2 regions of the Nonomuraea sp. NPDC048901 genome follow, and region 1 is predicted to be linked to the other one. Evidence: riboswitches for the same ligand, from Rfam matches in the RefSeq annotation. Region 1 holds a riboswitch; the other holds the start of a gene.
The links. A riboswitch is a leader RNA that binds a small molecule or an ion and turns the genes downstream of it on or off. The one in region 1 is predicted to bind glycine.
Positions count from the first base shown of each region.

Region 2: it holds a riboswitch for glycine, as region 1 does, so the genes downstream of both, gcvP (aminomethyl-transferring glycine dehydrogenase) here and gcvT (glycine cleavage system aminomethyltransferase GcvT) in region 1, are expected to answer to the same signal.

Region 1 covers NZ_JBEZFW010000003.1:786,192-801,102, forward strand. Annotated here, with positions in the region: gene AB0C30_RS13140 (L-serine ammonia-lyase) at 1-248, opposite strand, end outside; gene gcvH (glycine cleavage system protein GcvH) at 301-690, opposite strand; gene gcvT (glycine cleavage system aminomethyltransferase GcvT) at 687-1,772, opposite strand; glycine riboswitch at 1,903-2,000, opposite strand; gene AB0C30_RS13155 (gamma-glutamyl-gamma-aminobutyrate hydrolase family protein) at 2,093-2,782, opposite strand; gene AB0C30_RS13160 (3-oxoacyl-ACP reductase) at 2,821-3,585, opposite strand; gene AB0C30_RS13165 (aldehyde dehydrogenase family protein) at 3,591-4,934, opposite strand; gene AB0C30_RS13170 (glutamine synthetase family protein) at 4,940-6,316, opposite strand; gene AB0C30_RS13175 (FCD domain-containing protein) at 6,425-7,129, shown strand; gene AB0C30_RS13180 (hypothetical protein) at 7,194-7,949, shown strand; gene AB0C30_RS13185 (hypothetical protein) at 7,946-8,134, opposite strand; gene AB0C30_RS13190 (WD40 repeat domain-containing protein) at 8,532-9,962, opposite strand; gene AB0C30_RS13195 (DUF4232 domain-containing protein) at 10,507-10,725, shown strand; gene AB0C30_RS13200 (hypothetical protein) at 10,722-10,871, shown strand; gene AB0C30_RS13205 (FAD-dependent monooxygenase) at 10,918-12,132, opposite strand; gene AB0C30_RS13210 (TetR/AcrR family transcriptional regulator) at 12,253-13,002, shown strand; gene AB0C30_RS13215 (High-affinity nickel-transporter) at 13,079-14,560, opposite strand; gene AB0C30_RS13220 (hypothetical protein) at 14,557-14,911, opposite strand, start outside.
Region 2 covers NZ_JBEZFW010000013.1:76,740-91,650, forward strand. Annotated here, with positions in the region: gene AB0C30_RS37560 (sigma-70 family RNA polymerase sigma factor) at 1-817, shown strand, start outside; gene AB0C30_RS37565 (hypothetical protein) at 979-1,377, opposite strand; gene AB0C30_RS37570 (TetR family transcriptional regulator) at 1,491-2,051, shown strand; gene AB0C30_RS37575 (DUF5999 family protein) at 2,254-2,451, shown strand; gene AB0C30_RS37580 (alpha/beta family hydrolase) at 2,456-3,061, opposite strand; gene AB0C30_RS37585 (hypothetical protein) at 3,144-3,497, shown strand; gene AB0C30_RS37590 (multidrug effflux MFS transporter) at 3,635-4,903, opposite strand; gene AB0C30_RS37595 (zinc-dependent alcohol dehydrogenase family protein) at 5,006-6,022, opposite strand; gene AB0C30_RS37600 (helix-turn-helix transcriptional regulator) at 6,199-7,089, shown strand; gene AB0C30_RS37605 (tetratricopeptide repeat protein) at 7,223-8,023, opposite strand; gene gcvP (aminomethyl-transferring glycine dehydrogenase) at 8,318-11,155, opposite strand; glycine riboswitch at 11,312-11,404, opposite strand; gene AB0C30_RS37615 (MerR family transcriptional regulator) at 11,439-12,059, opposite strand; gene AB0C30_RS37620 (bifunctional nuclease family protein) at 12,208-12,678, opposite strand; gene AB0C30_RS37625 (MerR family transcriptional regulator) at 12,788-13,450, opposite strand; gene AB0C30_RS37630 (FHA domain-containing protein) at 13,509-14,021, opposite strand; gene AB0C30_RS37635 (mannose-1-phosphate guanyltransferase) at 14,315-14,911, opposite strand, start outside.

The sequences.
Region 1 (14,911 bases):
GAGTCCACGTCGACGAGTTCGGGCTTCTCGCCCGACAGCCCCAGCAGGACGGCCTTGTCGCTGCCGTGGCCCTTGCCGGTCAGGCCGAGCGAGCCGTACAGGATCGCCTCGACGCGGGCCGTACGCGCGAGCAGGTCGTCGTCGTGCAGACCGCGCGCGAACTTGTGCGCGGCGGCCATGGGACCGCCGGTGTGCGAGCTCGACGGGCCGATGCCGATCTTGAACAGGTCGAAGACGCTGATCGCCATTGATGGGCGCCCTTCAGAAGGGCCGGGGTCCGGCAGGACCCCGGCGGGTGGGTCAGGACTCGCCTGAGGTGAGCGCCGAATACTCCTCGGCGGTGAGCAGGTCCTCGGGGTCGCCTTCCACGCGCACGCGGAACATCCAGCCGTCGCCGTAGGAGTCGCTGTTGGCCAGCGACGGATCGTCCACGACGGCCTGGTTGACCTCGACGATCTCGCCGCCGACGGGGGTGTAGATCTCGCTCACCGACTTGGTCGACTCGACCTCACCCACGGAGTCGCCCGCCTCGACGGTCGAGCCGACCTCCGGAAGCTGCACGAAGACGACATCACCCAGCGCCTCGGCCGCGTAGGCCGTGATGCCGATGGTCACGGTGATGCCGTCGTCGAGCCCGGCCACCCACTCGTGCTCCTTGGTGTAGCTCAGGTCGTCTGGGATGTTGCTCACTTGTTCCTCCTGTAAAAGGGCAGCTCAATGAGGTCCATAGGTTCATGGCTGCCCCGGATGTCCACGGCCAGACCTGCGTCGGCCCCATTGTCGACGTAGGCCATGGCGATGGGCTTACCCAGGGTCTGGGAGGGTGCCCCGCTGGTGACCTCGCCGACGACGGCGCCGTCCTTGGTCACCGGGTATCCGTGGCGCGGCACCCGGCGACCCCGCGCGACCAGTCCGACGAGCCGGCGCCGCGGCGGCGTGTCCTTGACCGCCTCCAGCGCCGACCTGCCGACGAAGTCGCCCGGCTTGTCGAATTTCACCACTCTGCCCAGCCCCGCGTCGAACGGGGTCAGCTCGACGCCGAGCTCGTTGCCGTACAGCGGCATGCCCGCTTCGAGCCTGAGCGTGTCACGGCTGGACAGACCCGCCGCCCGCAGCCCGTACGGCCGGCCGGCCTCGGTCAGCGCGTGCCAGAGCGGGACGGCGTCCTGGTTGGCCACGAACAGCTCGAACCCGTCCTCACCCGTGTAGCCGGTGCGCGCGATGAGCGCCTGCCGCCCGTCGACCAGACCGGGCAGGCCCGCGTAGTACTTCAGCCCGGCGAGGTCGGCGTCGGTGAGCGTGGCGAGGATCTCCTGCGCGCGCGGCCCCTGCACGGCGATCAGCGCGTACTGCTCCGAGCGATCCTCGACCACCGCGTTGTACGACTTGGCGCGATTTTTCAGCTCTTCCCCGACTTTTTCATAGTTGGAGGCGTTAGCCACCACCATGAACTCCTCGTCCCCGAGCCGGTAGACGATCAGGTCGTCCAGCACCCCGCCATGCTCGTTCACGATCATGGTGTAGCGGGCCCGGCCGGGCGCGAGCGCCGACAGGTGTCCCACCAGCGCGTAGTCGAGTGCCTGACCCGCCTGAGGCCCGGTCACGAAGATCTCGCCCATGTGGGAGAGATCGAACAGCCCGGCCGCCTGGCGCACGGCGTTGTGCTCGGCGGACTCGCTGCCGTAGCGGAGCGGCATCAGCCACCCGGCGAAATCGGTCAATGTCGCGCCGAGGCTCTCGTGGACCTCTCGGAGCGGTGTAGGACGTGACATATGCGCACCTCAGGGCAGGATCGGATGCCAGACATCCTCCCCCTCTGTCATGGGTGCCTGAGAGCTTCGCCCGTAATTTGCCGGACTTTCACCTTCGGCGAGGCCGCCAGGCCTGCTTTCCAGAGGACACCTCGTCCGTGCGGTCCTTTGCCTTGAGAGGTTCGCGGGGAGGGCTTGCTCCTTCAGGGGACCTGGCCGGATGCCAGGACGCTCTCCCGCACGGTTTCGACGGTGATGTCCGCAAGCCTAGTGCTGTTATGGGGGAGTTGTCGCGTGCGGATCTGGCCGCTTGGGGCCAAAAGGGCTGTACCGGGGGCGGCTCAGCAGGCGGCGACGAGCGCCTCGAACAGCGCGCAGTCCTTCGCCGCCTCCGGATGCCACTGCACGGCCATGGCGAACGTCCGGGAGTCCAGCTCCACCGCCTCGATCGTGCCGTCGTCGGCCACGGCGGACACGGTCAGGCCGGGCGCGAGCCGGTCGATGGCCTGGTGGTGGTAGTGCGGCACGGCCACCGGCTCGGCCCCGAGCGCCTTGCCGACGAGAGTCCCCGCGACGGGCCGGACGGGCAGGTGGCCGAACTCGCCGGGGGCGGGGGAGTGCCCGGTGTGTCCCACCACATCGGGCAGATGCTGGTGCAGGGTCCCGCCGAGCGCGACGTTGAGCACCTGCATGCCCCGACATATCCCGAGATAGGGCAGGTCGGCCTCAAGAGCCGCCTCGATCACCGCGAACTCCGCCGTGTCCCGAAATTTCCGGATGTAGCCGGTCTGGTCGTGTGGCTCCTGGCCGTACCGCTCGGGCGAGACATCACCACCACCGGCCAGGATCAACCCGTCCAACCGCGCCACCAGCCGGGCGGGCGACCCGGCGGGCGGCAGGATCACCGGCTGCCCGCCGGCCCGGACCACGTGCTCCACGTACATGTACGGCAGCAGGGCGACCGGCAGCTCCCACACGGTGTAGCGGGCAGGCTCGACATAGGACGTGATCCCGATGACGGGTCGCTCCACAACTTCCCTTCCTAAAGTTCCCTTCCTAAAGGTCCTTCCTAAAGAGGCGTGACGTACGCGCCCGAGATGCCGCCGTCGACGAGGAACTCCGAGCCCGTGATGAAGGAGGCGTCGTCGCTGGCCAGGAACGCCACCGCCGCCGCGATCTCCGACGCCTCGGCGAAGCGCCCCACCGGCACGTGCACCAGGCGCCGCGCGGCCCGCTCCGGGTCCTTCGCGAACAGCTCCTTCAGCAGCGGCGTGTTGACCGGCCCCGGGCACAGCGCGTTCACCCGGATCCCCTCGCGCGCGAACTGGACGCCGAGCTCGCGCGACATCGCGAGCACCCCGCCCTTCGAGGCCGTGTACGAGATCTGCGACGTCGCCGACCCCATCACCGCCACGAACGACGCGGTGTTGATGATCGAGCCCTTGCCCTGCCGTTGCATGTACGGGATCGCGTGCTTGCAGCACAGGTAGACGCTCGTCAGGTTCACCTCCTGCACCCGCCGCCACGCCTCGATGCCGGTCTCCAGGATCGAGTCGTCCTCGGGCGGCGAGATGCCCGCGTTGTTGAAGGCGATGTCGACGGAGCCATAGGTGTCGTACGCCGTCCGGAACATCCGGACGACGTCGTCCTCGCTGGTCACATCGACCTTGACGAAGAGCCCGCCCACCTCGGAGGCGGCCTTGGTGCCCGCCTCCTCGTCGACGTCGGCGCAGACCACCTTGGCGCCCTCTTCGGCGAACCGCCGCGCGGTGGCCAGGCCGATGCCGCCGCCCGCGCCGGTGATCACGGCGACGCGGTTGTGCAAACGCTGCATGTGTGTCACTCCGTTGAGATGAAGACGTTCTTGGTCTCGGTGAACGCCATGAGGGCGTCCGGGCCCAGCTCCCGGCCGAGGCCGGACTCCTTGAAGCCGCCGAACGGCGTCCAGTGGCGGACCGAGGAGTGCGAGTTCACCGACAGCGCGCCCGCCTCCACGGCCCGCGCGACGCGCAGCGCCCGGCCGACGTCGCGGGTCCAGATGGAGCCGCTCAGGCCGTACGGCGTGTCGTTGGCGATCCGCACCGCCTCCGCCTCGTCCGCGAACGGCACCACCGACACCACCGGCCCGAAGATCTCCTCGGTGAACGCCCGGTCGGTGAGCGCCGGCGTCAGGACCGTCGGCGGGAACCAGAACCCCTTGCCCTGCGGACAGTCGCCCTGCCAGTACGACGGGCCGTCGATAAAGCCGCGCACCCGTTCCAGATGTTCGGCGCTAATCAGGGGGCCCATCTCGGTGCTCTCGTCGAGCGGGTCGCCGACCCTGACATTCTGTACGGCCGGCAGCAGCAGCTCCAGGAACGCGTCGTAGACCTCCGCCTGCACCAGGATCCTGGATCGGGCGCAGCAGTCCTGCCCAGAGTTATCGAAGACGGCATACGGCGCCGTTTTCGCCGCTTTTTCCAGATCCGAGTCCGCAAACACGATATTTGCGGATTTGCCGCCTAGTTCGAGGGTTATCCGCTTTACCTGGGTTGCTGCCTTGGCGGCGATCTCCTTGCCCACCTCGGTCGAGCCGGTGAACACGATCTTGGCCACCTGCGGATGCTCGACCAGGCGGGCCCCCGCGACCTCCCCTGCCCCAGGCAGCACCTGGAGCACCCCCTCGGGGAGGCCCGCGGCGAGGGCCAGCTCGGCCAGCCTCAGCGCGGTCAGCGGGGTCCATTCGGCGGGCTTGACGATCACCGTGTTGCCCGCGGCCAGGGCCGGGGCGACGCCCCAGCTCATGATGAGCATCGGGAAGTTCCAGGGCACGATCACGCCCACCACGCCCAGCGGCTCCTGGAAGGTGATGTCCACGCCACCGGGCACCGGGATCTGCTTGCCGTGGTTGCGCTCGGGGGCGCCGGCGTAGAAGTGCAGCACGTCGCGTACCGCGCCCGCCTCCCAGCGGGCGTTGCCGATCGGGTGGCCGGAGTTCGTGAGCTCCAGCAGGGCCAGCTCCTCCCGGTGCTCGTCCACCAGGTCGGCGAAGCGGCGCAGCAGCCGCGCCCGGTCGCCGGGCGACACGTCGCGCCAACCCTGGTAGGCCCGCCTGGCACGCTCCACGGCCCGGTCGACCTCGGCCGCGTCGGCCAGCTCCACGTCGGCGAGGATTTCCTCCGTCGCCGGATTGATGATCTGCATCGTGCTCACATCCGCTCGAAACCCCGGAACAGCTCCCAGTCCGTGACAGCCGCGTCGAAGGCGGCCAGCTCGATCCGGGCGTTGTTCGCATAGTGCGCCACCACGTCGTCGCCGAACGTCTCCCGCGCCAGCTTCGACCCCTCGAACAGCGCCAGCGCGTCCCGCAACGTGTGGGGCACGGTCTCGGCGCCGGAGTCGTAGGCATTGCCCCCGAACGCGTCCTCCAGCGGCAGCTCCTCGTCGATGCCGCGCAGCCCGGCCGCGATCAGCGCCGACACCGCGAGGTAGGGGTTCACGTCACCGCCCGGCACCCGGTTCTCGATGCGCAGCGATTCCCCGTGGCCGACGAGCCGGAGCGAGCAGGTGCGGTTGTCCACGCCCCACTTGACGGCCGTGGGGGCGAAGCTGCCGGGGACGTAGCGCTTGTAGGAGTTGATGTTCGGGGCGTAGAAGAGGGTGAGCTCGCGCATGTGGGCCAGCTGCCCGGCGATGAAGCGGGCGCCGAGCTCGGACAGCCCGTGGGGGCCGTCGCCCGCCATCACCGGGTCGCCGTCCACGCTCCGCAACGAGATGTGGATGTGGCAGGAGTTGCCCTCGCGCTGGTTCGGCTTGGCCATGAAGGTGATCGACTTGCCCTCCTGAGCCGCGATCTCCTTGGCGCCGTTCTTGTAGATGGAATGGTTGTCGCAGGTCTTCAGCGCCTCGTCGTAGCGGAAGGCGATCTCGTGCTGGCCCAGGTTGCACTCGCCCTTGGCGGACTCGACGTACAGCCCAGCTCCCTCCATGTCCCGCCTTATCCGGCGAAGGAGGGGTTCGATGCGGGCCGTACCGAGGAGGGAGTAGTCGACGTTGTAGAGGTTCGCGGGGGACATGTCGCGGTACGCGCGCTTCCACGCGTCCTCGTAGCTGTCCTCGTACACGATGAACTCCAGCTCGGTGCCCACGAAGGCGGCCAGGCCGCGGTCGGCGAGCCGGGCGAGCTGCGCGCGCAGGATCTGCCGCGGCGAGGCGGTCACGTCGTCGCCGTTCTCCCAGGTCAGGTCCGCCATGAGCATGACGGTGCCCTCCTGCCACGGAACCCACCGCAACGTGGAAATGTCGGGCTTCATCACGAAATCGCCGTAGCCGCGCTCCCACGACGACATCGCGTAGCCGTCGACCGTGTTCATGTCCACGTCCACGGCGAGCAGGTAGTTGCAGCCTTCGGAGCCGTGCCCCAGCACCTCGTTCAGGAAATAGCGCGCCGACAGCCGCTTGCCCTGCAACCTGCCCTGCATGTCGGCGATGGCGAGCAGCACGGTGTCGACCCGTCCGGCGGCCACCTCGTCACGCAACTCGTCGACGGACAGCGCTCCGGGCTGTGGAAGACCTCGCTCGCTCACAGAAGTTCGCTCGCTTTCCCGCTAATTGGGCTACTCTTAGACCATTGATGTGCATATGGGGATCGCTTGTCAAGACCTGAGGACACGTTGGACGACTCGGCGCGGTTGATGACGGTGTTACGGCCGGTCAGGGCAGGAAACGCCTTCGAGGAGACGGTAGAACGGCTGCTCCAGGCGATCAAGCTCGGCGTGGTCGCGCCGGGCCGGAAACTGCCCCCGGAGCGTGAACTGGCCGTTCAGCTCGGCATCAGCCGGGTGACGCTGCGCGAGGCGATCCGGGCGCTCCAAGATGCCGGTTACCTCGACGTACGGCGCGGCCGGTACGGCGGCGCGTTCGTCACCTACGCCCCGCCCCCGCCGGAGAGCGGCGACCTGCGCAGGGTCGTGGCCGACATGGGCACGGCCGACCTCACCGACGCGCTGACCTTCCGCATGGCGGTCGAATGCGGCGCGGCGGCGGTGCTGGCGGCGGCCACGCTGACCGACGACCAGCGCTCCCTCCTGCGCGGCCGGCTCGCGGCACTCAACAAGGCGGGCATCGGGGACTACCGGCGGCTGGACACGGCCTTCCACCTCTCGATCGCCGAGCTGACCGGCTCCGCCCTGCTCGCCACCGCCTGCGCCGACGCGCGCCTGCGGGTCAGTGACCTCCTCAACGCCATCCCGATGCTCCAGGTGAACCTCGACCACTCCGCCCGCCAGCACGAGGCGATCGTGGCGGCCATTCTGGCGGGCGACCCGGAAGGGGCCCGCCGAGCAGTGGCGGAGCACCTGGAGGGCACGGCGGCGCTGCTGCGCGCGTTCCTGTCTTGAGTCCGTTTCCCGGTCCAAATGGTCAAGGGATGACGATTGGCCTCGTAGCATCGTTTTCAAGGTCATGGGGAACTGGTTCGAGCTGAGCATTGTCGACACGGGACGGCTGCCGCTGTTCTGTTTCTTCGTCGCGCTCATCGGGGCCTTCGTGGCCACCCGCGTCAACGTGCGGCTGATCAGGGCGAAGGTCGGCTGGTTCCGCAACGTCAACGTGGGCGAGATGCACATCCACCACGTGGTGTTCGGGGTCGTGCTCATGCTGGTCGGCGGGGTCAGCGGGCTGATCGTGTCCTCGGCGTCGCAGGTGGCCTACGCCGCGGCGGCCGCCGTCTTCGGGATCGGATCGGCGCTGGTGCTGGACGAGTTCGCGCTGATCCTGCACCTGCACGACGTGTACTGGGAGGAAGAGGGCCGCACCTCGGTCGACGCGGTGTTCATCGCGGTCGCGATGACGGGGCTGCTGCTCACCGGGCTCCGGCCGCTGTCGTTCGACTACGGGACCCCGGTCAACCCGGGTGCGCTGCTCGTGGCGAACATGGTGCTCGCCGTGATCACCCTGTTGAAGGGCAAGATCTGGACCGGGATAGTGGGTCTGTTCGTGCCCGTACTGCTGCTGGTGGGCGCGGTGCGGCTGGCCAGACCCGGGTCTCCGTGGGCCCACCTGTTCTACCAGAAGCGGCGCCCGCGGAGGCTGGCCACGGCCGCGCACCGGGAGGAACGGTGGCGCCGGCCGGTGATCAGGGCCAAGATCGCGGTCCAGGAGTTCGTCTCGGGGCGGCACGACCTGCCCTCCACCCGGCGCGGACGTCGGCAGCTCTAGCCCGCGCTGTGGAGGGGTTCGTTCCAGTCGATGTGGTGTTCGTAGATCCACCGGCTGGGGTCGTTGCCGGTGCGGGCCATCTGTTTCATGGCCAGGCTCATGATCAGGTCGTGCGGCACCCGGGCGACGGGACCGAGCGTCTTCCAGCCGCCGGTGCGATTGCCCTGCGCTACGACGCGTTCCACGCGCTCGCGCCGTAGCGAGCCGCAAACCCCCAGCCAGTGGGAACCGTGGCTCAAGGTAACCCGCACCGCGATCCGCAAACACGCGATCACCGCTGATGCGGGCAACGGCAAGCCGGACAAACCCGCCGCCTCACGCCTGATCCACACCCACTGCCACCGTCGGCCGACCGCCGACACCGGCCAGCACTTCTGGCAGCCCGCGAGCCCACGGAGCTTGCTTGAGCCGGTTGCTCGGAAACGGGCATGGCCGGTGCTGAGGCCCGCTGCAGCAATGCAGCGGGCCCAGCGGCGACGGCGGTCGGCAACTTCCCGAAGGGCACAACAGGCTCAACTACCGCAAGCTGGCCTTTACCGGCTCATTCATCTCCCGATTCTGCCGCTTTACTGAGCGACAGGCTCACTTCCCTGACCTGCCGCCAAGAGGACATATGGCAAACGGCCTCTTGCCCAGTACGTCGGGAGGTGACTCGGTACTTACGGACTCCCAAAAACCCGGCACGGGCGGAAGGGGTGGAGACTCTCTACAAGCGTCCTCCATGAAACCCTTGCGCAGGTTGGGCAGTAGCCACGAATAGGCACCTCCCGTTCTCGTCCCCACGGCTAATGTTCTTCCGTCCTTGCTCATGGCCACCTGCCAGCTCTCGGACTCGGGCGTTCTGAGCGTTGCCAAGCTGACCGGGCGGTAGCCGTCCTTCAGTCCCCACACGATAACTGGGTCAGAAGTCGCCGGACCGCCTGGCTCATCATGCACTGTGAAAGCAATAGATCCGTCATAGGAGATTGCCACCGGAGTCGCCCGTTCGGGGATAATAGACAAATCACCCAGATGAGTTGGCGACTGCGGATTGGTCGTATCCCACACTCCTCGTCCGATTATCGCCCTCTTGCCATCTGCGCTAAGCGCGCCACTGCTCCATTGGCGCACCTCCGGCTCGAGAGTCGCGCTTTTGAGCTCCGCAATCTTGGTGGGCCGGCTCGGATCAGTCATGGACCAGAAAATTGCAGAATCATCGCTGACAGTAAGCAGCGTTTTACCATCTGATGTCCCGGATAAAATACGAACTCCAGACGCATGTTCATGCCTGCGCGCCAGCTGCCTTGGCTTCCGTCCGGCACCCAGATTCCAGATCTCAATGGAACCGTCCTCGAACCCTGCGAACAGGGTCGTGCCGTCAGCGGTCAACGACAACTCGAGAAGCTGTTCGCGGTAGTCACCTTTACGCACGGGCGTCCTGGACGGCCTATCAGGATCGCCCAGATCCCACACATCGATGCCGCCGCTCACGTCTTCGCCTGTTACCGCCCTCCGCCCATCCGAGGACAGGGCTATCGGCCCAGACCCAGCACCAAGGGTGCCCGTTCTGGTGGCCTGAAGATTCTCTCTGCCTGACTCAGGACCCTTTCCCTGGAGGTGCCAAATTCCGTAGCCCTCCTGGGCGTCAGAGATAAGCGCCGTTCTGCCGTCGGCAGCCAACGCGACATCGACAATGGTCGCACTGCCCGGAAATAGGCCACGACGCTCTATGGCGAGCGTATCCGCAAGTGCAGATTTAGTGTAATCATCCGAGTGGATCCCCACGGCAACGTAGCCTAATAGCTTTGCGGCATACCAATCGTGATCGCGTTGTTTGACGCCGTCGAGGGCAATCGCCCGTGCTTGAGAGACCAGCAAATCTTGCTGGTGCACATATATGGGCACGGCCGCCACCAGCGCAACACATACCAAACCGATGACGACGCGAAGCCACAGCGAGCGGCCTCGCCCTTCCCATGGAGATGGTTCGTTGCCAGTACTTGGACTCGACGGGTGTTCGCTGAAAGTCTCCATCAGATCAAAGCTATCTCCCTAAGGGGCTTCATGAGAGACTGCGCGAATACCAGCGAGCCGGCTGTCGTTCGCCGCTTGTGCTGATCCAGTGACAGTCGGGGAGGATTCCCATGTCAGCGGCGGCGGAGTGTTCAGCCCTTTCGTGGCCGGCTCGTCCACCACCTCGCGCGGTGTCTCTAGCGGAAGCGAACCCTTGGGCCGCTTGCTATCGTCACGAGTCTTGCCCTCGCCCTGCGGCTGAGTGGCGGCCGGGCCGACGAGGTGCGGCAGTTTTTCCGCGGACCCGGAATCCTGGACTGGAACACCACTGACGGAGCCTGAAGATGGAGAACCGGGGAATCTGACAGAGAGGGCATCGCCAAGGTGGTCGGCGTCGAACGGCAACGATCGCCATCCCACCCGGCGGTTCTTTCCTCGGCGGTCCGGCAAGATGGGGTCGATGACCGTCATGTCCGCCGTCCGGGCGTTCTCCCTTTTTGCGCTCTTCCTCGCCGGCTGCGGCGTAGACGGGCCAGGCGCCGCGCCGGTCGGCCCGCACCACACCATGACTGCACCGCGGCCGACGTCGTGGTCCCCTCCCCCCACGCCGTCCTGCCCCGGCTCGGGGACGTCATTGACCGCCGAGGAGCCGAACGCCGCCATGGGGCTCCGCGTCCAGACCGTGACCCTCACCAACTGCGGCAACAAGATACGCAGCGTCTACGGCTACCCCCGCGTCCGCCTCTTGGACAAGGCCGACGCGAGGCCCAGGCCGACGCCATGAGCGATGACCGCGTTCTTGAACCCGGCGTCGGTCCACGCTTTGGTCACGCTGGGGTTGTCGGCTGCGACGACGCCGCACGTGACGTCGCGTTCGCCATGCTCGCCGGCTATGCGGCGGCCACCGAGACGGGGGTGCGGCAGCCCTGAAGCGCCGACCTGCCCACCGATCCTCGGTAAGAAGTGGTCGAGACGCTCAACGGGCTTCGGAGGGCACCTCTTGGAGTGGTTTGTCCCAGTCGATGTGGTGTTCGTAGATCCAGCGGCTCGGGTCGTTGCCGGTGCGGGCCATCTGTTTCATGGCCAGGCTCATGATCAGGTCACGCGGCACCCGGGCGACGGGACCGAGCGTCTTCCAGCCGCCGGTGCGATTGCCCTGCGCGACGACGCGTTCCACGCGCTCGCGCCGTAGCCGTTCGTAGGCGGCGAACGCGGCGGCGATGTCCGGGCTGTCCCGCAGGCACTTGGCCAGCACGACGGTGTCCTCGATGGCCATGGCCGCGCCCTGCCCGATCGAGGGGGCGGTCGCGTGGGCCGCGTCGCCGATGATGACCATCCGGTCGTCGTGCCACTTCGGTACGGTCGGCACGTCGTAGGTGCTCCAGCCCGCGAAGATCTCGCCGGTCGCCGCGATGATGTCCGCGGCGGGCCCGCGATCGTGCCGGAACAGGTCGATCAGCCGGGACCGCCACTGTTCGGGGGTGATCGCGGCCAGTTCTGCGGGGGTGGGCTCGGCGGCCTGGGCCGGATTCGCCGCCCACCACACCTCGCCGCTCGGATGCGTCGTGTGGGTGAAGAAGCAGCGCTTGCCGAAGATCGCGTTCATCGTGCCCGGCTCGCAGCCGGTGGAGACGCCGCGGGCGTAGCCGCCCGTGTTGAGCAGCCCGCCGTAGCGCGCGTCCGGCGCGTGCGGGTCGATGATCTCGCGGGTACGTGACCGCAGGCCGTCCGCGCCGATGAGCAGGTCGCCGCGGACCGAGGTGCCGTCGGCGAACCTCGCCAGCACCCCGTCGCCGGTGCTCTCGGCGTCGACGAGCCGCTTGCCGTACTCGATGTGTACGCCGGACCGGACGACCCGTTCGCGGAAGGCGCGGTAGAGGTCGGCCCGCTTGACGGTCCGGCTGACCATGCCGTCCAGCAGGGTGGTGCCGTACGGCAGCTCGCCGAGCCGCCTTCCGGAGCCGTTGGTGAACACGATGAGCGGCGTGTCGAAGCCGACGTCGCCGAGGTCGAAGTCGAGGGCGCGCAAGGCGTCGAGCGCGTTCACCGCGAGCGTCAGGAAGGCGCCTGTGTGGTCCGCGGTCCGGTCGTACGCCTCATAGACGACCGGCGTGATCCCCACCTTGCGCAGGGCGACCGCGCATAACGAGCCCGCTATCCCACCGCCGATGATCAATGCTGTGTATGTCATACACTGAGTGTATGGCATACACTTGGCGGGAGCGCAAGCGTGCGGCCCAGCTCGTCGGCGTCGGCGTCGGTGCCGGACGGACGTCGCGAAAGGCGAGGGCGATGCGCGAAGGTGAGGACCATGAACGACAAGCTGCCGCCGGGGCTCGACCTGCTCTGGGGAAGACTCGACGAGCCGGCGCCTGAACCCAGGCAGGGGCTCAGCCCGCCGCGCATCGCCCGCGCGGCGGTCGAGCTGGCCGACGCCGGCGGCCTTGACGCCGTGTCGATGGCCAGGGTCGCCGAGCGGCTGGGCTTCACCACGATGTCGCTCTACCGGCACGTCAAGAGCAAGAATGAGCTGCTGCTGCTGATGCTGGACACGGTCGCGGCCGTGCCCGCCGAGCTCGACGAGCCCTGCGACGACTGGCGGGTCGGCCTGGAGCGCTGGTGCGCGGCGCAGTGGGTGATGCTGCGCGCCCATACCTGGATCGTGGATCTGCCCGTCACAGGACCGCCGATCACGCCCAACCAGCTGGCGTGGACCGATCGCGCCCTGAGCGCGCTGCGCGACACCGGGCTCCCCGAAAGCGACAAAGCGGGCGTGGTCCTGCTGATCGCCAACTACATGCTCACCACCGCGCGGATGAGCGCGCATCTCGGCCCCGCCGCCTCGGGGGAGTCGATCGCCGCCTACAGCGCGCTGCTCGGCGACCTCGTCGACGCGCGGCGCTTTCCGGCCCTGCGTACGGCGGTCGACGCGGGCGCCTTCGACTATCCGGCGGACACCGCCGAGCCGGAGCGGCGCTTCGACTACTCCTTCGGCCTCGCCCGGATCCTGGACGGCATGGACACGCTCATCCGGCAGCGCGGCGGCGCCGGGGCGAGCTAGAGCGTGGCGGCCCCGAGGCGAGCCAGAGCGTCGGCGGCCCTGGGGCGAGCCAGGGTGCGGTGGTCCTTGGGGCGGGCTAGAGCGCGATGGCCGAGCGGAGGGCCAGGCCCGCGCCCAGCAGCATCACCATGCCGGCCGTGCCCAGCGGTGCCAGGGTGGACAGCCGGGCGGCGAGGCCCCGCCCCCGTGAGGCGCGCCGTTCGAGGCGGTCGACGAGCTTGACCAGCAGCAGGCCCGTCACGGTGAGCGTCGCCGCCATGCCGAGGCCGTACGCCGTGACCAGGGCCACCCCGAACCAGGTACGACCCAGCGCGATCGCCCCCAGCAGCACGATGAGCGCCGACGGGCTCGGCACCAGGCCGCCCGCCACCCCCATCCCCAGCAGCCCGGCCCGCGTCGAGCCCTCGTGCCCATGCCCATGCCCATGCCCATGCCCATGGCCGTGCTCGTGCGCATGGCCGTGACCGTGACCGTGCCCATGGCCGTGCCCGTGACCAGTGGCACGGCGGGTGGACAGGAGCAGGCGCAGGCCGATGAAGGCGATCAGCACGCCGCTGGCCACCCCCAGCCACCCCAGCACCGCCTCCCCGGCCAGCGCCGTGAACGCGCTCAGCAGCAGGCCCACCACCAGCACCCCGACCGTGTGCGTGGCCGTCACCGTGGCCCCCACGACCAGTGCGTCACGCGGTCGTCCGCGCCGCCCGGCCAGGTACGCGGCCATGATCGTCTTGCCGTGTCCGGGGATCAGCGCGTGCCCGGCCCCGAGGAGCATCGCCAGCGCCACGGCCAGCAGCCCGAGCGGCACGGTGAGCGAGTCGGCGCCGACCAGGCCGGTGAACGTCCGGTCCAGCGCCGCCAGCGCGTCCCCGATCGGTCCACCGACGCTGATCGTGCCGAGCCCGGAAGGCGTACCGCCGGAGCCGGGGGAGCCGCCGCCGGACAGGGCGGAGGCGGCGCCGCCGACGGTGACGGCGGCGGTGCGCTGGTCGAGCGGGTCGGTCAGCAGGTCCTCCGGGTATTTGCGCAGCTCGTTACTCACGCTGACCGCCGGCACGGACGACTGGGTCAGCCGTACCCCATCGCCGACGGCGGTGATCTCGCGCCAGCCGATCCGTTCCTGCTCGAACGCGTCGGTGAAGGACACCGCGCCCGACACCCGGGCCTCGGCGACCAGCCCGCAGGTCAGGCGGCTGGTCTGCAGACCGCCCTGCCCCGGCGCGTAGGCGAACGCCGAACGCGACACTCGCCACGGCACCGCCGTACCCCGGACGGTGAGTCGCTGGGCGGCGGCCAGCGTGGCGCAGGTCCTGGCCGCGTACGAGCCGTCCACGCCCGGTTTCGCCTGGAGTGTCGGCAGTTCCGCCGCGTCCACGACCGCCTCGTTCTCCACCCGGTCGGGCCGCAGGCGCAGCCCGTTGTAGTGGTTGACGGTGAAGTTCCCGAGCGGATGCCGGGCCACCGTCTCCGCCCGCGCCGCCGCCACGAACAGCGCCGAGGCGCACGTCGACAACACCAGGCCCGCGACGACGGACAGCAGGCCGAGCCGGAGCACCCTCATGAGAACCTCGCCAGTGCGGGCAGGGACGGATCGAAGCCCGGAGGCACGCGCGCGGGCTTGCCGAGCGCGCGCTCGATCCGGGCGCGGTGGTAGCCGAGCAGCGGGTTGCGCCAGCCGGTCGAGGTGGCCTTCTTCGCGTACGGCAGGGCCTCGCGCGGCTTGCCCGCCTTGAACAGGGCCCAGCCGAGCGCGTCGGCGGCGACGAGGTTGGGATTGCGCGCGTACTCGGTCCTGGCATGCCGTACGGCCAGCGCCGGGTCGCCGTGATCGGCCTCGAACTCGGCCCAGGTGAGGTCGTCCCGCACCCCCGCGGCCCGCAACAGCTTCCGCTGGGCCTCCAGCAGGGTCCAG
Region 2 (14,911 bases), on a different contig from region 1:
CGAGGCCGGCCTGTACGCCGAGTACAAGCTGGAGACCGACCCGGACCTGTCCCCCGCCGCCCGTGACGACCTCGAACTGGTCATCGAGGACGGCAGGGCGGCCAAGGACCACATGCTGGAGGCCAACCTCCGGCTGGTCGTCTCGGTCGCCAAGAAGTACACCGACCGCGGCATGTCCCTGCTCGACGTGGTCCAGGAGGGCAACCTGGGCCTGATCAGGGCCGTGGAGAAGTTCGACTACACCAAGGGCTTCAAGTTCTCCACGTACGCCATGTGGTGGATCAGGCAGGCCATACAGCGCGGCTTCGCCGACTCGGCCCGGACGATCCGCCTGCCCGTACATGTGCTGGAGATGCTCTCCAAGCTGTCGCGCATCGAGCGCGACATGCACCAGAGGCTGGGCCGCGAGCCCACGCCCGAGGAGCTGGGGATCGAGCTCGACAAGACCCCTGACCAGATCGAAGAGCTGCTGCGCACCAGCCGCCAGCCCATCTCGCTCAACGCGACGATCGGCGAGGACGGCGAGACCACGATCGGCGACCTCATCGAGGACGTCGACTCCCCCGAGGCGTCGGAGATCGTCGACCGCCAGCTGCTGGGCGACCAGCTGCGCGGCGTGCTCGGCAACCTCACGCCGCGTGAGGCGAAGATCATGGCCCTGCGCTTCGGCCTGGTCGATGGCAAACCGCACACACTCGACGAGATCGGCAAGCACCTGGGCCTGACCCGGGAGCGCATCCGCCAGCTCGAGAAGGAATCGCTTTCGAAGCTGCGCCACCCGAGCAATACCCGCCCCTTGCTCGACTGGGCCAGCTGATCCGCGACGAAGCCCCGGCACTCCTCGTGCCGGGGCTTCGTCATGTCTCCAGCGGACCGCCTTCGCCCTCTCCCCCGACTCCTGAGGGACCCCAGCCACGACGGACCGTCACAGAGATCGAGACGGTCGCGTGACGAACCACCCGGGAAAGAGTCGGAAGGCTAACGGACGGCGGGCACCGGGCGTGGCACGCGCGGGATCCCCCACAGCCGGTTGTCCTCGCGCAACGTACGCAGCCGATCGACCTCGGCGGTCCACGTGGCCCCCGCGGGCGTCGCCTTGGCCTTGCGGCGGGCGATGCGGTCGTCATAGGCCTTGACCCCGAACGTGGCCCGCTGCCCGCTCTCGGCCGCCCGCAGCGCCTCGCTGAGCGCCTTGTCGAACGCCACTCCGGCGGCCAGCAACTCGAGCTCGTCCGCGGCGGCGGCTCGCAGGTCGCGCAGCGTCCCCTCAGCCAGCCTGGCCTTGTCGAGCAGCTCGGGGTAGCTCTTGGAGATCTCCACGTCCGCGTGGTAGCGGACCTCAGCCTCGCGGCTCACCCGCGGCCGGAAAAACGCCATCGACTCTGCCCCTCATCCCAATCGGCTCCTATCAGGCGACCAGGGTACGCCCGACCGCGACACGCTCCATAATCGGACCCGCGCCGCGCCCTTTACATAGTAAGATGATCTCCATGCCCGCCAAGAGACCGCCGGTTCCCCTCTCCCGCGAGCGCATCATCGATGCCGCCCTCCACATCGCCGACTCCCAAGGGCTCAGGCGCCTGACGATGCGCAGGCTCGGCGACGCCCTGCAGGTGGAGGCCATGGCCATCTACCATCATCTGCCCCGTGGCAAGGAAGCGCTGATGGACGCGCTGGCCGAGCATGTCACCGCCGTCCACGTGGAGCAGGGTCCCACCTGGCAGGACACGGCCAGGGCGTGGTGCCGGGCCGGTCGCGAGCTGCTGCGCGAGCACCCCGGCGTCCTGGCGCTCGCGCTGACCAAACCGCCCAAGGGCGGCACCGCGCTGGCCATCAGGGAGCAGACGGAGCAACTCGCCGACGCGGGCCTGAACGACGCGCCGGAGGCCGTACGAGCACTGCGGGCCTTCGTGTTCGGCAGCGTGGCGGTCGAGGTCCAGCAGTCAGGCTGGGCCGACCCCGAGGTCGACGAGTGGACCAGGCGCGACGAACGCGCCGACGTCGACTTCGAGCGTGGTCTCGACGCCTTGCTGAAGGGCTTGCAAAGCTAGTGGGCGTGTCGAGCTTGGACCGTTATCCTGTATAAGGCACGCTGTGTCGAAGGTCACACTTTCGCATCCTCCTGTAACAGTCCTAACGGACTATGTCCGAACGTGTGACATACGCCGCACACTGAAAGAAAGACAACACCCACGCTGTTCCCGCCCCTTTCCTACCCGCGGGAGCCATTCACGAGATATCGGAGGCACGCCGATGTGCCCGCACGACCCGGCCTGTCCGGCAGCCGAGGCGCCCGACCGCGAGGCCGCACGTACCCTCGCCTGCCACCCCGAGCAGGGGTGGAGCCTCCTCTGCAACGGCGTCGTCCTTTTCGAGGACACCGGGGAGCTCCTGCCTGGCGGCACCGCCATCGCTCCGCACCGCCCGGATCCGCTCGTCGGCGCCGCCTGAGCCGCTACCCGCTCACCGGCGCCCCATAGCCGACGATCCACTCGGCGACCACCTCGCCCACCCGGGCGGGGTCCTTTTTCAGGTCGTGCCCCTCGCCCGGCAGCACAACCAGGCGTGCCGCGTCGGCAGCGTCGGGCACGCCGAACGGATCCCGGTCCCCATTGACCACCAGCACGTCCACGCCCGCCTCGCGCAGCTCGCCGGCCCTCGACTTCTCGGGCCTGCCCGGCGGGTGCAGCGGGAACGCCAGCGCCACCACCGCCACCGCGCCGACCACCTCGGCCGTACGGCAGGCCACCCTGGCCCCGTTGCTCCGGCCGCCCTGCACCAGCGGCAGCCCCGGCCAGCGCGCCCGCAGCTCTCCCAGGACGACCTCCCACGCCTCGTCCTGCCGTACGGCCGAGCCCGGCGCCCGCGCCCCGGCGAGCCGGAACGGCTGCGTCACCCTGGCCACCACGGCCCCCACGTTCAGCGCCGCGTCGCGGACCGCCAGCAGATCGGGCGCGTCCACTCCCCCGGCCGACCCGTGCGTCAGCACCAGCAGCAGCCGGGGCCGCTCCACCTCGTCGAAGTCGACCTGCGCCGGGCCGCGCGGGGTCATGATCCGCATGTCAGAACCGTACCTGGGGATGAGTTCACCATGGCCCTCAGGGTTGATGACGGCGCGCCGCGCAGCCGCGATGATGAGCCTCATGCCAGACATGCGCCCCATCCGCGAGGACCTGCAGGCGACGCTCGACGCCCGCCGCGACCTCGGCCCCGAATACGAAGCCGCCCTGGTCGAGTCGTTCGTGGAGCGGCTCGACGCCACGATCGCCGCCCGGGTGCGCGCCGAGCTCCAGGCCCACGGCGCCGGTCCCGTCCCGGCCAGGTCCAAGAGCCCGGGGGCGGCCATGATCCCGATCGCGCTGGGGTCGATGGGCATCGGCATCCCACTGACGGCCATCGCGGCGTCCCGCGGAGGCGGGCTCGGCTTGGCCATCGCCTGGTTCGCCATCGTCCTGATCAACGTCGCGGCGGCGGCCGCCATCATGCGCCGCGGCTGACCGTCCCCGAACTGTGAACGTGAGTCGCGCCGGCGTGCCCCGAACGGTGGTGGGCGTGCTGGTTGCCCGCCCAGCCGCAACCGCGGGGCTCCGGAACGGCGACGTAGCAGTCGCGCCGCGCGTTTGGGTCACCGCGTTCATGAAGGTGCGGTCGTTTCGGCCATCGCAGTCGTTTCGGCCGTCCCGACCATGGTGGCCGCGGCAGGCGCGTGTCGGCGGGCGAAGAGGAGGCAGGCGCTCGCGCCGAGGAGGACGGCGACGACGGTGACGACGCCTAGCGGGAGGATGCTGGCGGCGCCCGCGATGCCGACGAACGGGGCGGCCACACCGCCGAAGCCGTACCTGACCGTGCCGAGCAGGGAGGACGCTGTTCCCGCCATCCGCGGGTAATCCGCCAGAGCGAGGGTGCTGGCGGGTGCGGAGGAGATCGCCACGCCGCCGGCCAGGAAGAACAAGGACGCGATGACCACCCAGAGTGGCATCGGGGTGAGGCCGGAAGTGAGGAGCCCGGCGGCACCGCCGCCGGCGACGAGGATGCCGATGGCGAGGGTGCCGGTGATGCTCCATCGTTCGGCGCCGCGGCCGCCGAGCCACCCGAAGAACGCGAAGCCGGCTGAGTTGAGTCCGAAGGCGGCCGCGTACCACTGCGGGGAAAGTCCGTAGACGTTCTGCAGGACGTACGTGGCGCCGGCGAGATAGGCGAACACGGCGGCCCAGAGGAAGCCCTGGTTGAGGAGGGCTCCGAGGAAGACCCGGTCGGCGAGCAGCGTACGGTAGTCGCGCATGGTCTGGGCGAATCCGCCTCGGACACGATGGTCGGCCGGAAGTGTCTCCGTGTAGATGAGCAGGGTGGCGATCAGGATGCCGGCGCCGATGACCGCGAGGACCACGAACAGGCCACGCCAGTCGACGAGCGCGGTGAGCAGCCCGCCCAGCAGCGGGCCGACGATCGCGGCGCACGCTCCGACCACGGTGAGCCGGCCGTAGAAGCGGATCAGCTCGCCGCCGGAGTGGACGTCGCGGCCCGCGGCCTGAGCAATGACGATTCCGACCCCGCCGGTGAGGCCTTGCACGAGCCGGGCGATGATGAGCACCTCGACGCTGGGGCTGATCGCGCAGAGCGCGGAGGTGACGATGTACGCGGTGACGCCGAGGCGGAGGATCCCTCGCCGCCCGAACTGATCCGAGATCGGTCCTGCGATCAACTGCCCGGCGGCCAGCCCGATCAGGCACGCGGTGACGGTCAACTGCGCGATGGAGGTCGCGGCACCGAGTTCGACCGTCAGTGCCGGCAGCGCGGGCAGGTACAGGTCCATCGAGATCGGCCCGAACACCGTCAGCAAGAGCAGCAGGGGCGGCAGAAATCGCCCCGCTACAGGCTTGGACGGCGTTGTGGTCTCTGGCATCGTTCTTGCTTTCCTCGCGAGGTCGACGGGAGGGAGGCTGGGCGAAGGTCGCTACCGGGCTGTCATTCGGCCATGCGCGCACATGTCCGCTGACGCACGGGGTCAGGGCTTGAGGAGGGTCTTGATGGCGCGGCGCTCGTCCATGGCCTTGTAGCCCTCGGCGACCTGCTCCAGCGGCAGGGTGAGGTCGAAGACCTTCCCGGGGTTGATCCGCCCCGACAGGACGTGGTCGATCAGGTCGGGCAGGTAGCGGCGTACGGGGGCGGGGCCGCCACGCAGGCCGACGTGGGAGAAGAACAGCTCCTGCCCGTCGACGGCGACCTCGTGGGGGACGCCGACGAAGCCGACGTTCCCGCCGGGCCGCGCCGAGTGCAGGGCCTGCCGCATGGCCTCGGCGGTACCCACGCACTCCAGGACCGCGTCGGCGCCGATGCCGCCGGTCAGCTCCTTGATCCGGGCGATGCCCTCCTCGCCGCGCTCGGTGACGATGTCGGTGGCGCCGAACTCCCTGGCCAGCTGCTGCCGGGGCTCGTGGCGGCTCATCGCGATGATCCGTTCCGCGCCCATCTCCTTGGCGGCGATGACCGCGCACAGGCCGACCGCGCCGTCACCGACCACCACGGCGGTCGAACCGGGCTTGACCTCGGCGGCGTCGGCGGCGTACCAGCCGGTGCCCATGACGTCGGAGACGGCCAGCAGGCCGGGCCGCAGCTGCTCGTCCGGCACCTGGTCGGTGGCGACCAGGGTGCCCTGCGCGTTGGGGATGCGTATGTACTCGGCCTGGCAGGTGCTCATGAACTCGCGGTTCAGGCAGCTGGACTGGAAGCCGTTGCGGCAGTTCGCACACGTGTTGTCCGAGGTGGCGAAGGAGCCGACGACGAACTGATCGGGCCGGACCGCGGTGACCTGGCTGCCGACCTCCTCCACGAAGCCCACGTACTCGTGACCCATCGGGTGAGCCTCCTGGGCCGGCTCCAGGCCGCGGTAGGACCACAGGTCCGAGCCGCACACACAGGTGACGGCCGTCCGGATGATCGCGTCGGTCGGCTTGAGGATCTTCGGGTCCTCCAGGGTCTCGAAGCGCACATCGCCGGGGCCGTGGATCACTGCTCCGCGCATCAAAGTTTCCTTTACGTGGTTAGGCGTCTGATATGCGGCTGCCGCCCGGTCGTACCGAAGGCGCAGGATTCCGCCGCAATCCACCTAACCGGCATTCTGCGGTGGTTACGAGTTACCAGCGAGAGGTGTACTCCCAGTACATCCCTCGCTTGGCGATGACGCCGTACGGTCGAGCTGTGGACAATCGTGACGAGGTCCGCGAGTTCCTCACTTCGCGGCGAGCTAAGATCACCCCGGAGCAGGCCGGCCTGATCGCCGGATCCCGGCGGCGCGTCCCCGGTCTGCGCCGCAGTGAGGTCGCGGCCCTTGCCGATCTGAGCGCCGAGTACTACGCCAAGCTCGAACGAGGCAACCTCGCCGGCGCCTCCGCGGCGGTGCTCGAAGCCCTCGCCCGCGCCCTGCGGCTCGACGACGCCGAGCGCGCCCACCTCCTGCACCTGGCCCAGACCGCCGACGGCTCGGACGTCCTCACCCGCCCCCGGCGCCGCGCCGCCCGGCCGCAGACGCTCCATCGCAGCCTGCAGTGGACGCTGGACGCGATCACCGCCGGACCCGCCTTCGTGCAGAACAGCCGCATGGACGTGCTCGCCGTCAACCAGTTCGCCCGCGCGTTCTTCGCCGACCTGTACGCCTCCCCGGCCAATCAGGAGAATCTGGCCCGGTTCGCGTTCCTCGACCCGGCCTCCCATCGCTTCTACCCGGACTGGGGTCCCTTCGCGGACATGTGCGTGGCCATGCTGCGCACAGAAGCCGGCCGCAACCCCCACGACAAAGAGCTCCACGACCTCGTCGGCGAACTGTCGACCCGCAGCGATGAGTTCCGCACCCGCTGGGGCGCGCACAACGTCCGCCGGCACGGCACCGGAACCAAACGCTTCAACCACGCCATCGTCGGAAAGCTCACCCTCGCCTTCGAGGGTTTGCAGATGGTCGCCGACCCCAGCCTCACCATCACCATCTACACCGCCGAACCCGGCTCACCCTCCGAGGAGGGCCTGCGCCTGCTCGCCTCCTGGGCGGCCACTCAGGAAGCCCGGACCCACACGGAGCCGTTGGCGGCGGACTGACCGGTCGGTGGCGAGGTCGGCGAGGGAGACCTCACCGACGGCGTAGCGCCGGCGGATGGAGCGGCAGGCGGGCGCGGGCGTCCTGAAGGCGCTCGCGGGCGTCCTGGAGACGCTCGCGGGGCGGGGAGGTCGGTCAGGTGTCGCGGTCGTAGCGCAGACGGACCTCCGCGGCCAGCGTCTCGTCCTCGTGCTCCAGCCCGTACGTCCAGACGCGGCCCGCGTCGTCGACGCGGCCACGCAGCGGCAGGGTCCTGGCCAGCAGCTCGATGGCCAGCCCGCTCGTCGGCGCGTCACCGCCGTCCTCCACCGCCCCCGCGAACTCCGCGCAGGCGAGCTCCAGGTGCGCGATGCCGAGCTGCACCCGCAGCCGGGCCACGTCGTCCTGGGGGGCCACCTCGAGCGCCTCCAGCAGCACCTCGGCCGCCTCCCCCGGCTCGCCCCGCTCCAGCAGCAGCTCGGCCAGTTGCTGCGCGGCGTGCGCGCCCACGTCGTCCGGCCCGGCGGCGGCCAGCGCGGCCCGCAGTTCGTTCTCCGCCTCGTCGTAGTCGCCGGCCAGCACGGCCAGCCGGGCCAGGGCGAGACGCGCCAGCGGGACGTAGGCGGCCGTGCCGACGCCCAGGACCGCCTGCCACGCCCCCCTGGCCTGCTCGGCGCGGCCCTCGCGCTCGAAGCCCTGCGCGAGGTGACAGGCCGCCTGAGCGGCGAACTCCGGATGTCCGGTGGCCAGCGCGACCCGGGCGGCCGCCCGGGCCCCCTCCGGGTCGCCGCGCTCGTCGAGCACCACGGCCAGGCCCACGGCGGCCTGCGCCCGGTCGGGCTCCTCGGGGTCGGCGGCCAGCTCGCTGAGTATGGCCGCCGCGCCGTCGAGGTCACCGTGCTCGGCCAGGCGGCGAGCGGTGTCGAGAGGCGGGACCTGCAGCTCTGAGAACGTCAAGAGAGCTCCTTAGGCGACGGTCGGACAGAGCCTAACGAGTTCCGGTGATCATGTCTTCTCACTGGCCACGTTCAGCCTGGGTGGCGGGAAAAAATCCCAGAAAACGGACGTAGCCCTCCCCGTCCGAGCACAGCGGACGGAGAGGGCCACGGTTACGCGGCGGAGAAGGCCACGGTCCCGCGAACGCGACGTGCGGGTCAGTCACGGACGCGACAGCCGGATCAGTCGCGAACGCGACAGCCAGCTCAGTTGCGGACGTAACGACCGGAGCCGTCGCGGACGCGACAAACCAGGTCAGTCCTCGTACGCCTCCAGCGGCGGGCAGGAGCAGACCAGGTTGCGGTCGCCGTAAGCCTGGTCGATGCGCCGCACCGGCACCCAGTACTTGCCCTCCCGCAGCGACGGCAGCGGGTAGACCGCCTCGGTACGGCTGTAGGGATGGGCCCACTCGTCGGCCGCGACGGCCTCGGCGGTGTGAGGGGCGTTGCGCAGCGGGTTGTCGGCCCGGTCGTAGGCGCCCGAGGCGACCCGCGCGATCTCGCCCCTGATGGCCACCATCGCGTCGACGAACCGGTCGAGCTCGGCCAGGTCCTCGCTCTCGGTCGGCTCGATCATCAGCGTGCCGGCGACCGGGAAGGACATGGTCGGGGCGTGGAAGCCGTAGTCGATGAGCCGCTTGGCCACGTCGTCGACCGTGACGCCGGTCTCCTTGGTGATCTGCCGCAGGTCGACGATGCACTCGTGGGCCACCAGGCCGCCGCGCCCGGTGTAGAGCACCGGGTAGTGCGGGGCCAGCCGCCGGGCGAGGTAGTTGGCCGACAGGATCGCCTGCTCGGTGGCCGCGGCCAGGCCGTCGCCGCCCATCATCCTGACGTACGCCCAGGAGATCGGCAGGATGCCCGCCGAGCCGTACGGGGCCGCGGAGACCGCGCCGACCGGTGAGCCGGGGCGCAGCGGGTGGCCCGGCAGGTAGGCGGCCAGGTGGCCGCGGACCGCGACCGGGCCGACGCCGGGGCCGCCGCCACCGTGCGGGATGCAGAAGGTCTTGTGCAGGTTGAGGTGCGAGACGTCGGCGCCGAACTCGCCCGGCTTGGCCAGCCCGACCAGCGCGTTGAGGTTGGCCCCGTCGACGTAGACCTGGCCGCCCGCGTCGTGCACCTTGGCGCAGACCTCGGTGATCGTCTCCTCGAAGACGCCGTGCGTCGACGGGTAGGTGAGCATGATCGCGGCCAGCGCGTCGCGGTGCTTGTCGATCTTGGCGTCGAGGTCGGCCAGGTCCACGTTGCCCTCGGAGTCGCAGGCCACGACCACGACGCGCATGCCGGCCATGACGGCGCTGGCCGCGTTCGTGCCGTGCGCGGAGGACGGGATGAGGCAGATGTCGCGGTGCTCGTCGCCGTGGTCGCGGTGGTAGGCCCGGATCGCGAGCAGCCCGGCGAACTCCCCCTGGGACCCGGCGTTCGGCTGGATGGAGACCGCGTCGTAGCCGGTCACCTCGGCCAGCCATTCCTCCAGGGTCTCGATGAGGTGGTGGTAGCCCGCGGCCTGCCCGTCGGGCGCGAAGGGGTGGATCCCGGCGAACTCCGGCCAGGTGATGGGCTCCATCTCGGTGGTGGCGTTGAGCTTCATCGTGCAGGAGCCGAGCGGGATCATGGACCGGTCGAGGGCGATGTCCTTGTCCTGGAGCCTGCGCAGGTAGCGCAGCATCGCGGTCTCGGAGTGGTGGCTGTGGAAGACGGGGTGGGTGAGGTAGCCGGACTCCCGCGTCAGCGCGGCCGGCAGCGTGTCCAGCCCTTCGTCGGCGAGGAGGCCGGCCACCGGCCCGCTGACGCCGAAGGCGGCGGCGACCTGCTCGAGGTCGGCCGCCGTGGTCTTCTCGTCGCAGGCGATGGAGACGTGGTCGGCGTCGGCCTGCCACACGTTGACGCCGCGCTCGGCGGCCTGCCGGACGACGTCGGCGGCCCGGCCGGGCACCCTGGCCAGCACGGTGTCGAAGAACTCCCGGTGTACGACCTCGACACCGCCGCGGCGCAGGCACTCGGCCAGCGCGGCGGCGTGCCGGTGTACGCGGCCGGCGATGCGGCGCAGCCCCTCCGGCCCGTGGTAGACGGCGTACATGCCGGCGATGACGGCCAGCAGGACCTGCGCGGTGCAGATGTTGCTGGTGGCCTTCTCCCGTCTGATGTGCTGTTCGCGGGTCTGCAGGGCCAGCCGGTAGGCGGGCGCGCCGTCGGCGTCGACCGAGACCCCGACGAGGCGGCCGGGCATCTGCCGCTGCAGTCCTTCGCGTACGGACATGTAGGCGGCGTGCGGCCCGCCGAAGCCGAACGGCACACCGAAGCGCTGCGAGGAGCCGATCGCGATGTCGGCGCCGAGCTCGCCCGGCGCGGTGACCAGGGTCAGCGCGAGCAGGTCGGCGGCGGCCACGACCAGCGCGCCCGCGGCGTGCGCCCGCTCGGCCACCGCGCGGAAGTCACGCAGCCGGCCGGAGGCACCCGGGTATTGGACGAGCACGCCGAAGCACTCGGGCAGCTCACCGTCGAGCGCGTCCTCGACCAGCGTGATGCCCAGCGGCTCGGCGCGGGTGGCCAGCACCGCCTTGGTCTGGGGCAGCGCGTCGGCGTCGACGACGAACACGTCGCTCTTGGACTTGCCCGCGCGCCTGGCCAGCGTCATCGCCTCGGCGGCGGCCGTGCTCTCGTCGAGCAGGGAGGCGCCGGCGACGTCGAGCCCGGTCAGGTCGGAGACGACGGTCTGGAAGTTGAGCAGCGCCTCCAGGCGGCCCTGCGAGATCTCCGGCTGGTAGGGGGTGTAGGCGGTGTACCAGCCTGGGTTCTCCAGCAGGTTGCGGCGGATCACCGCCGGGGTGATCGTGTCGTGGTAGCCCAGGCCGATCATCGAGGTGAGCACCCGGTTGCGGCCCGCGATGGCCCGCAGTTCGGCGATGACCTCGGTCTCACTGGCCGCGGCGGGCAGCGAGAGCCGGTCCTTGATCCTGATGGACTCGGGGACGGCCACCGCCACCAGGTCGGCCACGGACTCGAAACCCACGGCCTCGAGCATGCGCTGCTGCTCGGATTCGGACGGGCCGATGTGCCGGGTCGAGAACGGCGGAGCTGACAGGTCGGTCATGGAAGGTGCCTCCCGAGGGCTATGGAGACCGGCGCCTGGGCGCGGGCGAGTGCCGGATCTCCCCCTCTGTCATGGCGACCTGAGAGCTTCACCCCCATGAGGGCTTGCACCGTCGGTGAGGCGCGCCTGGCGGGCGTGCCTGCTTTCCAGAGTTGCCTACCCCGAGCGGTACGGGTGCCTGAGAGATTCCGGGGAGGGTTGCTCCTTCGGCGCCCCGGGACCAGCCCGGGACTCTCCCGCAGGGGGTCGTCAGCCTTGCGCCTCTTAGGTTACTACCGGATTGCTACCCTATGCGGCGCGCCCGTCGCCGCTGGGCCAGCTCGTCAGCGGGGTGGTCGGCCGGGACGCTGTCCTCGACCGCCGCCCTTTCCCCCGGCAGCTCCGCGAGGGAGCCCTCGACCTCGCGCCAGACCCGGCCGAGCGCGATGCCGAACACGCCCTGACCGCCCTGGAGCAGATCGATCACCTCGTCGGCCGAGGTGCACTCGTAGACGCTGACGCCGTCGCTCATGAGCGTGATCTGCGCGAGGTCGCCGACCCCGCGGTCACGCAGGTGTTGTACGGCCGTACGGATCTGCTGGAGGGAGACTCCGGTGTCGAGGAGCCGCTTGACGACCTTGAGCACCAGGATGTCGCGGAAGCTGTAGAGCCGTTGGGAGCCCGAGCCGTGCGCGGCTCTTATCGTCGGCTGGACCAGCTCCGTGCGCGCCCAGTAGTCGAGCTGCCGGTAGGTGATGCCGGCCGCCGCGCACGCCGTCGGGCCGCGGTATCCGATGTCACTCGGCAGTGTCGTGGGCTGCTCGTCGAAGAGCAGACCCTGCTCTCCGGCACGCTGCCGCGCACTCTCACGCCGCACCGGATCTTCCTGGCCGGCCGTCTTTCCCTCGCCGCTGCTGACCGCCACGCGGACCTCCGGCTTTCTCTCATCCCATGGCCTGATCTGGGGGTTCGTAAAAGCGCGGCCATGGGTTTCACTTGCACCGTAGGACCGTGACCATGCGCAGTCAACGATCCCGCTCGGCGCGTCGTGAAGCGTAAATGCACTGAAATACCTACCCCGCCCGGCCAAAGTCTTCGGGGGTGATCGTGTCAAGGAACTCCCTGAACTTCTCCACCTCGTCCTCTTGGTCGTCGGGGATGATCACCCCGGCCTCCTGGACGACCTCCTCACTGGCGAAGATTCGTGCTCCGGTGCGCAAGGCGAGCGCGATCGAGTCGGAGGGCCGCGCGCTCACCTCTACGCCGTTGGAGAACACCAGGTCGGCGAAGAAGATACCGTCACGCAGGGCGACGATGTTGACCGCGCGCAGGCCCACGCCGAGGGCGCTCAGCACGTCCCTGAAAAGGTCGTGCGTGAGTGGCCGGGCTGGAGGCTCCTCCGCTTGGGCCAAGGCGATGGCCGTGGCTTCGGTCATCCCAATCCAAATCGGCAGGAACCTCTCCCCGTGTGCCTCCTTGAGCAAGACGATCGGCTGATTTGTGGGCATCTCTACGCGGACGCCCACGACCTCCATCTGCAACACGGGCTGCTCCATATTCGACTGGTCGGCGACCCCGGCACAGCTATTGGGCCGGTCCGCTTCTGCATTTCAACGTAACACCCGAGGGGCCTTGTATGTCCCGCTGGTCCGGTCATCGGCCTAGAACGGTTCGCACGCCCGTACGCACCAGAGCGGCGTGCAGGTCGAGCAGCAGCGCCGACAGCTCCCTCGCGGCCTCGTCGGCCTCTCCGATGGCCCCTGGGGCCCGGCGTTTGAGTATGGGCGCGACCGTCTGCTCCACCAGACCGCACTCGCGCTCGGCCGCGGCCTTGACCGCGCGCAGATGCCGGGCGTGCAGGCCGAACCGGGCCAGGGCGCCGACGCTGCGCGCCACGTTGAGCGCCTCCTCGTCGTAGCGCCTGGCCGTCGCCGAGAGCAGCCCGTAGTCCTCGAGCTCGGCCAGCGTGTCCTCGTCGAGCCCGGCCGCCTCCAGCAGCTCGGCGCGGCTCAGCCGCACCTCCCGCGTCTCCGGCCGGTCGGTCACGGCACGCGGGCGGCCGAAGTGCTCGGCCATCTTGTCCTTGATCACCCGCAGCGGCAGGTAGTGGTCGCGCTGCTCGGTGAGGATGTAGCGGAGCTGCTCGACGTGCAGGTGGGTGAACTTGCGGTAGCCCGACGGGCTGCGCTCCGGCTCGATGAGCCCCTCGCCCTCCAAGAAGCGGATCTTGGAGATCGACACATCGGGGAACTCGCCCTGGAGCATGGCGAGCACCTCCCCGATGCTCATGTGCGAACGTGCCGCCTGCGCGCTCATGCGGCTTCCTCCGTGAGCCGCATGAACGCTGTGACTATCGGTCGCTCGCTGGGCTCGCTCATGCGCCGGCGGCGGTCCGCATCAGGAAGACGAGGCGGAACTTGCCGATCTGCACCTCGTCACCGGAGTGCAGCGGCACCTCCTCGATGCGCTCCCGATTGACGTAGGTGCCGTTGAGGCTGCCCACGTCGCGCACGGAGAACTGGCCGCCGCGAAGGCGGTAGAACTCCACGTGCCGCCGGGAGACCGTGATGTCGTCCAGGAAGATGTCGCTCTCGGGATGGCGCCCCGTGGTGGTGAGCTCCTTGTCGAGGCGGAAACGGCTCCCCGCGTTGGGCCCCCTGGTCACGGTGAGCAACGCCGTGCCAGGCGGCAGCTGCTCCACCAGCGCGCGCTCGGCGAGGAGCATGTCACCGGTCTCAGCCTCGTACGCCTCGATTCCCGCGACAGAGATCGTCGATGTGGTGTCCCCGGCGACCTCGGTTCTGGTCAGCGGTGACCCACAACGGGAACAGAAACGGGCATCCTCGGGGTTGGCGTGCCCGCACTGCGTGCAGTAGACGCTCGGCATCGATCGGCTCGGCCTCCTACCGCGAAGACGCGGCAACGGGGATCTGGGCGCGCCTCGCTTCGCTCTTCAAGTTTGCGAATGCCGCAACTTACGCTGATCAGCGGCAAAGGTCAAGGCGGGGCGCTGGACGACGGGTTCGGACGGTGACAAAGTTACCGCCGCCCGCGCCCCAAGGTCCATGCCGCCGCGCGTTTCTACATTACGATCTTGCACGTTCCGGCGCCACCGATCCGCCAGTGTCACGTTCCGTGATGATTCTATGCGAATTGCCGTACAGATTTCGGTCCCGAGGCTCAGGAGGCCGCCTCCTCGACCACCCGGGCCCAGTGCTCCAGGAGCGACTGCGCGGTGTCCACGTCGGCGGCCTCGGCCCACAGATCGGTGACCGGCTCGGTGGCGGCGGGCAGGATCAGCACCCAGCTCCCGTCCTCGGCGGCCACCCGCACCCCGTCGGTGGTGTCGACGCGGCAGCCGTCCGGCTCGGCCTCGGCGGCCTCGATGACCGAGCGCATGACGGCGCCCTTGGCCGCCCACGGGGTCGGCACCGTACGCTTGAGCAGCTTGGCCTCGGGGATGCGCGCGTCGATCTGGCTGAGCGAGAGCCGGGTGCGGGCGACCAGGCCGAGCAGCCGCATGAACGCCGCCACCCCATCGATCGCCGGACCGAACTCGGGCACCACGAAACCGCCCCTGCCGTCGCCCGCGAAGATCATGTCTTCGTCCACCGCGGCCGAGGTGAGGGCGTCGACCGCCGTGGAGGTCCAGCGCACCTGCACGCCGTGGAAGCGGCAGACCTGCTCGGCGACCCTGGTGGTGGTGACGGGCAGCGCCACCCGGCCGGTCCTGCGCTCGGCGGCGATCAGGTCGAGCACGACGAGCAGGGCCCGCTC